Regions from separate parts of the Oceanobacillus sp. CAU 1775 genome, predicted to be linked through region 2. Evidence: riboswitches for the same ligand, from Rfam matches in the RefSeq annotation. Region 2 holds a riboswitch; the other holds the start of a gene.
What was found. A riboswitch is a leader RNA that binds a small molecule or an ion and turns the genes downstream of it on or off. The one in region 2 is predicted to bind cobalamin.
Positions count from the first base shown of each region.

Region 1 (4,413 bases), on a different contig from region 2:
AGAATAAAAATATAGAAGCTGTATGGATAAAAAATTTCCATACAGTTTTTTTATGTTATTTTATCCTCCTTAAGACGGAGATTACTTCAATCGGCGGTTGGTTATGTAAGAATGTTAGTAGATGTATGATAGAGTTATATCTTTGATAATAGTGAAAAGTGAATTATACTATTATTAAGAATTCATATATTTCAAGGGGGATTTTCATGATTAACTTTCCAAAACCAACTGTAGAACAATTTTTCCGCACGTATGTGATAAGTGACTTTGAAGTAAACAAGGATGAAACAAAATTAATTTTTAGTACAAACTTAAATGGCAAGGTGAATTTATGGGCGATGGACTTACCAGATAAGTTTCCGTATCTCTTTGCACAAAAAGACGAATCGACTGCCTTTATCTCTTTTGATCCAGAAGGCCGTTATGTGCTAGCAGGATATGATAAAGATGGAGATGAAAACCATCAAATTTATGCATTACCATATGAAGGTGGTCTGCCACAGCCGTTAATAACTGGTGACCCTGAAGAGAAATATTTCTTCTCTCATTTAAGTGAAGATGGAAACAGACTATACTATGCAACTTCAGAAGGAAATCCTTCATTTTTAAATACACGTATGCGTAACTTAGAGGATGGTACAGATACATTAGTATATGAAGGAAAAGATGCTCCAACCAATCTCTCTGCTGTCTCCGAGGATGAAGAAACATTTGTATTTTCACAGGCTCTGGCAAATACATATGTAAAAAGCTTTGTGAAAAAAGGAGAAGAAATTCATAATCTTGTACCTGACCCTGAGAAAGTTCATGTGGCAGGCGTGCCTGTATTCACAGATAAGAATACGCTTTACTTCTTAACAGATTATGAAAGTAATTATACTTACCTGGCAAAATTTGATTTGAATGATCATCAGTTTACGAAAGTACTAGAAATTGAGAAGGAAAGTATCACAAATATCAAATGGGCAAAAGAAGCGAAGAAATTTTACATTGTTACGGAAAAAGGTGTAGAAGATTATCTTTATCAGTTTGAACCTGAATCTGAAAAGCTAGAAACTTTAACTGGTCCAACAGCTATGCTTGATAAATTGGTTGTTTCAAAAGCTGGGAGTTTGTATGTACTAGGTCGTTCAGCAACTGTTCCATTTAATATTTTCAAAAGCGCGGATGGTAAGGAATGGGAGCAGCTTACAAACAATAACGTACTTGGTGTAAAAGAAGAAGATATGGTTGATCCAGATGTTGTAACTTATACTTCTTATGATGGTATGGAAATTGAGGCATTATTATTTAAAGCGAAACCAGAATATGATAATGGATATACAATTCTATGGCCGCATGGTGGCCCTCAAGCTGCGGAAAGAAAAATGTTCCGTTCGATGTTCCAAAGTTTCTTAAATCGTGGGTATACTATTTTCGCACCGAACTTCCGTGGAAGTACAGGTTATGGTTCAGAATTTGTGAAATTAGTAGAACGTGATTGGGGAGAGGGACCAAGACTAGATAATATTGCAGGTATTGAATGGTTATTTGACCAGGGCATTACCGATCGCGATAAGCTTTTCCTAGTTGGGGGAAGTTATGGAGGATATATGGCACTACTCCTACACGGTCGTCATCCAGAATATTTCAAAGCTGTAATTGATATCTTTGGGCCTTCTGATTTATTTACCTTTGTTAATTCAGTGCCAGCGCATTGGAAACCAATGATGGATCGTTGGGTAGGGGATCCTGAGCGAGATAAAGAGAGATTTATTAAGGATTCACCAGTCACCTATTTAGAGACGATGACGAAGCCAATGCTTGTGATTCAAGGAGCAAAAGACCCGCGTGTTGTCAAAGCAGAATCAGATCAAATCGTTGCGAAGCTTAAAGAAAAAGGTCGTGACGTGGAGTATATGGTACTTGAAGACGAGGGACATGGTTTCTCTAAAAAAGAGAATGAAATCAAAGTATATGAAAGTATGCTAGATTTCATGGAAAAACATCAACACTAATCGAGCAATTTCGATTATAGATGACATTATTTCAAAACCAAGGTATGATAGTTAATAGACAATTTCATATTCAAAAAGAATAGTCGATTTCAATGGAGAAATCTAATGGGGAAGTTGGTGAAATTCCAACGCGGTCCCGCCACTGTAATTGCGAGCGAGCAGAAAGATACCACTGTACAATGTTTGTATGGGAAGGTTCTGTAAGCGATGAGCAAGAGCCAGGATACCCAACTATTTTATTTTACGCCTAATTCTACGAGGATAGTAAGGTGAGTAGGTTTCATTATAGCCTATTTATTAGCATCTTCATTTCGTATGAGGATGCTTTTTTGTTTTTTTGAAATGGTTATGTTAATGCATTTTGTTGTGGTTTCTGCTATTAAAAGTTAAGAAGAGTGTATTTCCGAAGCGGGTCTTACCTCTAACCACAAAGAACTTTAACTCCACCTTTCAATAAAATCCTTCGTATGCGTTTGAAGTGAATGTCGAAAAATTGAGGGGGGAATAGAAAGTGAAAAAGTTTTTACAAGTATTTATTTTAGTTTTATTATTAGGATTTTTGATTGGATGTAGTGATGGCAATGACGAAACAGAAAACACTACACCAGAAGAATCAACTGGAAGTGAAGTTGTTGAAACGGATGAAAATGATGAAGCATCAGCATTCCCAGTTACCGTGACAGATGCTATTGGAAATGAATTCACTCTAGAAGAAGCACCAGAGAGAATCGTTACACTTTTACCAAGTAATACAGAAATCGTCTTTGCTTTAGGGCATGGAGATAAGGTTGTAGGAGTCTCTGACAACGATAACTATCCAGAAGAAGTACTGGAATTAGATAAAGTCGGTGGAATGGAACTAAATGTAGAAGTAATCATTAGCCTCGATCCAGATATTGTATTAGCACATGAGTTAGGAACGAACTACTTCCAAGAGGCATTTGAACAATTAGAAGCAGCAGGTATTGATATTTTTGTTGTAGCTGATGCAAATTCTATTGATACAACATACGAAACGATTGAAGATATCGGTGAAGTAATTGGTGCAACTGCAGAAGCAAATGAATTAGTAGAAGAAATGAAAGCAGACTTTGCGGAAATTACAGAGATTACATCTGAAGTAACGGAAGAAGATCGCAAAACTGTATTCTTTGAAATTTCACCTGCGCCAGATCTATATACATCAGGACAAGGTACTTTTCTTCATGAATTTTTAGAGTTGAGTAATGCAGAGAATGCGATTGATATGGAAGGATGGCCAGCAATCGACCCTGAAGTCATTATTGAATTAAACCCAGATATTATCATGACTACTTATGGAGATTATGTCGAAAATCCAATTGAACAAGTTACTTCAAGAGATGGGTTCCAATCCGTTGAAGCTGTAAAAAATAATCGTGTATATGATATTGATGCTGATGCGGGAACACGTGCGGGTCCTCGTTTAACAGAAGGTGCAAGAGAGGTAGCAGAAGCGATTTACCCGGAGCTATTTGATGGGCAGTAATGTTTTAAAGTATACGACTTCCATACTGTTTTTAATCGGTGCAATGCTTACGGCAATCGCAATTGGAAGTGTATCTGTTCCAGTGCTAGATATTATTAAAATTATTGGCCAAGAAGTATTCCGTTTGCCAATTGCTAGTAATGTGGAAGAGATGTATGTGAGTATTGTTTATGAAATTCGTTTGCCGCGTGTTATTTTAGCGGGACTTGTTGGGGCTTCTCTAGCGATTGCTGGAGCAGCCTTTCAAGGCTTGCTTAGAAACCCCTTGGCAGATCCGTACATACTTGGTGTATCTTCTGGTGCCTCAGTTGGTGCTGTGTCAACATTGTTTTTTAATATCACTATTCCTGTTGTAGGAATGTACACACTCCCTGTTATGAGTATTTCTACAGCAATGCTGACGATTGTAGTTGTTTTATTCTTTGCTAAAAAAATCGACCGGGCAATGCGAGTGGAAACGATTATACTTACTGGGATTATCTTCAGTGCATTTCTAGGTGCTTTTATTTCTTTAATCATCGCCCTAACAGGAGATGAATTACAGCAAATTATTGGTTGGCTACTTGGGAGTGTCTCCATGCGAGGCTGGAGCTATGTTGGAATTATTTTGCCATTTTTAATTATAGGTTCTTCTTTGTTGTTAATGAATACTAGGGAATTAAATGCAATGTCTTTAGGTGAAGAGCGTGCACAGCATTTAGGTGTTGATGTAGGAAAAAGAAAAATGATGATTTTAATTGCAGGATCTATTTTAACAGGAGCTGCAGTTGCTGTGTCTGGAATGATTGGATTTGTTGGGCTTGTGATTCCCCACTTGAATAGAAAATTATGGGGGCCTGATCACATTCACTTACTGCCTTTATCCATTATTACTGGTGCGGGGTTTTTAATTCTTACCGATTTGCTTTC
Region 1 is NZ_JBTLRO010000010.1:68,195-72,607, forward strand. Features, by position in the region: gene glmM (phosphoglucosamine mutase) at 1-7, shown strand, start outside; gene ACXYMZ_RS14755 (S9 family peptidase) at 207-1,997, shown strand; cobalamin riboswitch at 2,062-2,246, shown strand; gene ACXYMZ_RS14760 (ABC transporter substrate-binding protein) at 2,509-3,504, shown strand; gene ACXYMZ_RS14765 (FecCD family ABC transporter permease) at 3,494-4,413, shown strand, end outside.
Region 1: it holds a riboswitch for cobalamin, as region 2 does, so the genes downstream of both, ACXYMZ_RS14760 (ABC transporter substrate-binding protein) here and ACXYMZ_RS11450 (ribonucleoside-diphosphate reductase subunit alpha) in region 2, are expected to answer to the same signal.

Region 2 (4,413 bases):
AAGAAAAAGAAATGGTTGATAGTAAGGAATTCATTGAGAAATCCGTTGAAATCTTTCGGTGGTCGTTGATAGAGAAGGGAATTGAATTAAAGATTGACGTTGATTCAAGTCCGGTTTTAATTGATCCAACAAGTATTTCGCAGGTAATAAATAATTTAGTTGATAATGCGATTCGTTATTACGATGGAGTCGAGCCAATTTCAATCACTGGGAGCTGCAGTGAAAAGATGTTTAAGGTTTCTATTCGTGGACCTGGGATTCCAATCACTGGAGTCGATCGAGAAAAAATATTTGAAAGACTTTATCAGGGTAACGCTTCAAAATTACGTAAATTAGGTGGTTCTGGTTTGGGACTAGCTATTTCCAAAGAGATAATTGAGGAGCATCAAGGAGAGATTGGTTTGGATTCTGATGGACAACTGCATACCTTTTGGTTTACTGTATCATTAGAAAATTAGTATCCAGATATGAATTACGTGTTATGGGATTTTATAGAAACTCAAAATGATTGATGAGAGGCGAAGGATAGTACTTCGTTTTTTTTAATCTTATCTTTTGGATAATTTAGTTACGTGTCGTATAATAGAGGTAGACATTTAAGGAGGTATCATGATGAAAGGTTGGCAATTCGTAGATACAAACAAACCATTAGAATTAGTAGAAAAAGAAGATCCAAAGGCAGAAGCAGGCAAGGTTGTCATTGATATGAAGGTGGCAGGATTATGTCACTCAGATGTTGGTGTACTTAGAGATGAAGGTTGGAAAGCATTACTTGGTGAACTGCCTGTCATTATGGGACATGAGGTTGCAGGTGTCATAAGTGAAGTTGGCGAAGGCGTAACAGACTATAAAGTTGGAGATAAAGTAGCTGTATGTCCTACTGGGCCAAGCGGAACTGCTCCAGGTTATGCATATGATGGAGGTTTTGGTACAAAAGTTTTAGCACCAGCTAGTGACTTAGTTCTGATTCCTGAAGGTGTTTCCTTTGCTCAAGCAGCTGCAGGCACGGACGCTGGAATGACATCATACCACGCTGCATTTACTAAAGGTGGAATTAAAAAAGGTATGACCGTTGGTATGATCGGTATTGGCGGTTTAGGTCAAATTGCTTTAGAAGCAGCTATTGCAGTTGGAGCTAAAGTTTACGCAGTAGATTTGAATCCAAAGGCGCGTGAATTAGCAAAAGAACTAGGTGCAGCAGGTGTTTACGAAGATGTAAAAGATATTGCACAATTTGAACCAGAAGTTATTATTGATTATGCTGGTTTTGGTGTAACTACTAGAGATGCTGTAGAAGCTGTAGGTTTCCAAGGGAAAGTTGTCCTAGTTGGTATGGGTAAACTAGAAACTACTCTTAATGTTACTTCTATGATTACAAAACAAGTAACCGTTGTTGGAAGTAATGGCGGTACGAAAAAAGACATTGAAGAAATCTATGAATTATTTGCTAGCGGGAAAGTAAGTCCAAAGATTACTGAAATTACTTTTGATGAGATTCCAGAAGGTATTCAAATGCTAGAAGATAATAAAGTTACTGGACGACTAGTAGCGAATATGGAAAAATAAACACGGCAACTCAAGCCTAAGAAACAAGGAAGCATCTTTGTTTCTTAGGCTTTTTGATATTTATAGATTACTGTGGATTTTAATTATACTTGTATTCATTTTTTATATATGCTAGTCTGTATACAATATATTGTAAGGTTTATTCGATATACAACTATATATAGTATTTTGGAGTTAAGGTGACATTTATTTGTCTTAAAAGGGAATCCAGTGAAACGCTGGAACTGCCCCCGCAACTGTAAGTGTGTAGAGTTAGAAATCCACTGTATGATTTGCTTCACGGCGATGATATGGGAAGGATTCTAATGAAGTCAGCACAAGTCAGGAGACCTGCCATAACTCTAAAGTTTCATTTCTCCGGGGTGAGAGATTATGAAGCGATAGAAAGTTACATAGGGTATTTCTGTCGTTTTATAGTCGTTCAGCCTACTAAAGGGGAACGGCTTTTTTGTTTGAAAAAATGAGGAGGGGTACCAGATGATAACGATTGAAATTAACAAGCAAGGTGAATTTTTACAGAGTATCGAGAAAGCAATAAAGGGGTTAAACGTTGAAACAACCACCTATAAAGAAAAAGCTTTAAAAACAATTCAATCAGAAACAGAAAATGCAAAAATAACAGACATTTTAATTAAGAATGCACTTGAGAATATTGATGAAGCAAGTCCAGATTGGAAGTTTGTTGCGGCGAGGCTTTATTTACAAGAGCTTTATCATAAAGCAGCTAAGAATCGCGGATATCAAACATCTGATCGATATGGTTCTCTGTCTAAGTTAATCGATAATTTAACAGAAAAAGGGATTTATTCACTTACACTAAGCTCGAAGTATACGAAAGAAGAGCTGGATTATTTCGAAAAAGTGATAGATCCAAAGAGAGATTTATTATTTGATTACTTGGCTCTGTATACGCTAGCAACACGATATCTCGCAACCGATCACGCGAAAAATATATATGAATTACCCCAAGAACGTTGGATGGTCATTGCTATGTATCTGATGCAAGATGAACCGATAGAAAAACGTAAGGAACTTGTAAAAGAAGCATATTGGGCATTAAGTAATTTATACATGACAGTAGCTACTCCAACTTTAAACAATGCAGGTAAAACGCATGGGCAATTGTCAAGTTGCTTTATAGACACCGTAGAGGATAGCTTACAAGGGATTTATGATAGTAATACAGATATAGCCAATTTGTCTAAAAATGGTGGAGGAATTGGCGTTTATATGGGAAAAGTTAGGGCTAGAGGAAGTTCAATCAAGGGATTTAAAGGGATGTCTAGTGGGGTAGTGCCCTGGATTAAGCAATTAAATAATACAGCAGTAAGTGTCGATCAGCTTGGAACAAGAAAAGGTGCGATTGCAGTATATCTAGATGTTTGGCATCAGGATATTGAGGCCTTTCTTGACTTAAAACTTAATAATGGTGACGAGCGGATGCGAGCACATGATATTTTTCCTGGTGTAACTCTTCCAGATTTATTTATGGAGACGGTCGAAAATCGAGGCGATTGGTATTTATTTGATCCTCATGAAGTGAAACAAGTGATGGGCTTTTCATTAGAAGACTTTTATGATGAAGAAAAAGGTAGTGGATCCTTTAGAGAGAAATATCAAGCATGTGTGCAAAATGAAACTTTGAGTAAGAAAAAAGTTCAAGCAATTGATATTATGAAACGAATCATGCGTTCTCAGTTAGAGTCTGGAACTCCATTTATGTTTTACCGAGATGAGGTGAATCGTCAGAACGTAAATTCACATACAGGAATTATTTATTGTTCAAACTTGTGTACAGAAATTACTCAAAATCAATCTCCAACACAGTTAATTGAGGAGTACGTAGAAGGCGAAGATATGATTGTTAAGAAATATAAATCAGGAGATTTTGTTGTTTGTAATCTTAGTTCGATTAATTTGGGAAGGGCTGTAATCGACGAAGTATTAGAGCGTTTAATTACCATTCAAGTTCGTATGCTTGATAATGTTATTGATATTAATAACCTGCCAGTCAAGCAAGCAACAATCACAAACCAAAAGTATCGTGCGATTGGTCTTGGAACATTTGGCTGGCATCATTTACTAGCACGTAAAAATATTGAATGGGAAATAGATGAAGCAGTCGACTATGCAGATGAATTATATGAGCAGATTGCTTATTATACGATCAAAATAAGTGCAGCCTTAGCAAAAGAAAAAGGAAGTTATCCTTATTTTGTAGGAAGTAAGTGGAGTACGGGCGAATATTTTGATCAAAAAGGCTATCTCGACGAAAAGTGGAATATGTTAAGGAATGATATAAAGCACCATGGGATTAGAAACAGTTACCTTATGGCTGTCGCACCTAATTCGTCTACCTCGATGATTGCAGGGTCGACTGCGAGTATAGATCCAGTATTTAAACCCTTTTATAGTGAGGAGAAAAAAGATTTCCGTATTCCTGTAACGGCACCAGATCTAGATCATAATACTTATCATATTTATCGACGATCTGCATATATTGTCGATCAGCGTTGGTCAGTCTGGCAAAATGCTGCTAGACAAAAGCATATTGATCAAAGTATTTCATTCAATTTTTATGTGCCAAATACGATACGTGCTTCCATTTTGCTTGATCTCCATCTACAAGCATGGCATGAAGGCTTAAAGACGACTTATTATGTGCGTTCTACTTCAAATGATGTCGAGGAATGTGAGTGGTGTCAAAGTTGAAAGCAATAATTCCTTATTTATCTTATAGCGGAAATACAAAAGAGGTAGCGGAGCTAATTGCCACTGAGTTAACAAAGTATAATTTTTCTGTGGATATGTATCGGATTGGAATTAGCCCTACCTTCAAACCAGAGG
Region 2 is NZ_JBTLRO010000006.1:37,307-41,719, forward strand. Features, by position in the region: gene ACXYMZ_RS11440 (sensor histidine kinase) at 1-458, shown strand, start outside; gene ACXYMZ_RS11445 (zinc-binding dehydrogenase) at 613-1,566, shown strand; cobalamin riboswitch at 1,727-1,918, shown strand; gene ACXYMZ_RS11450 (ribonucleoside-diphosphate reductase subunit alpha) at 2,044-4,278, shown strand; gene ACXYMZ_RS11455 (flavodoxin) at 4,263-4,413, shown strand, end outside.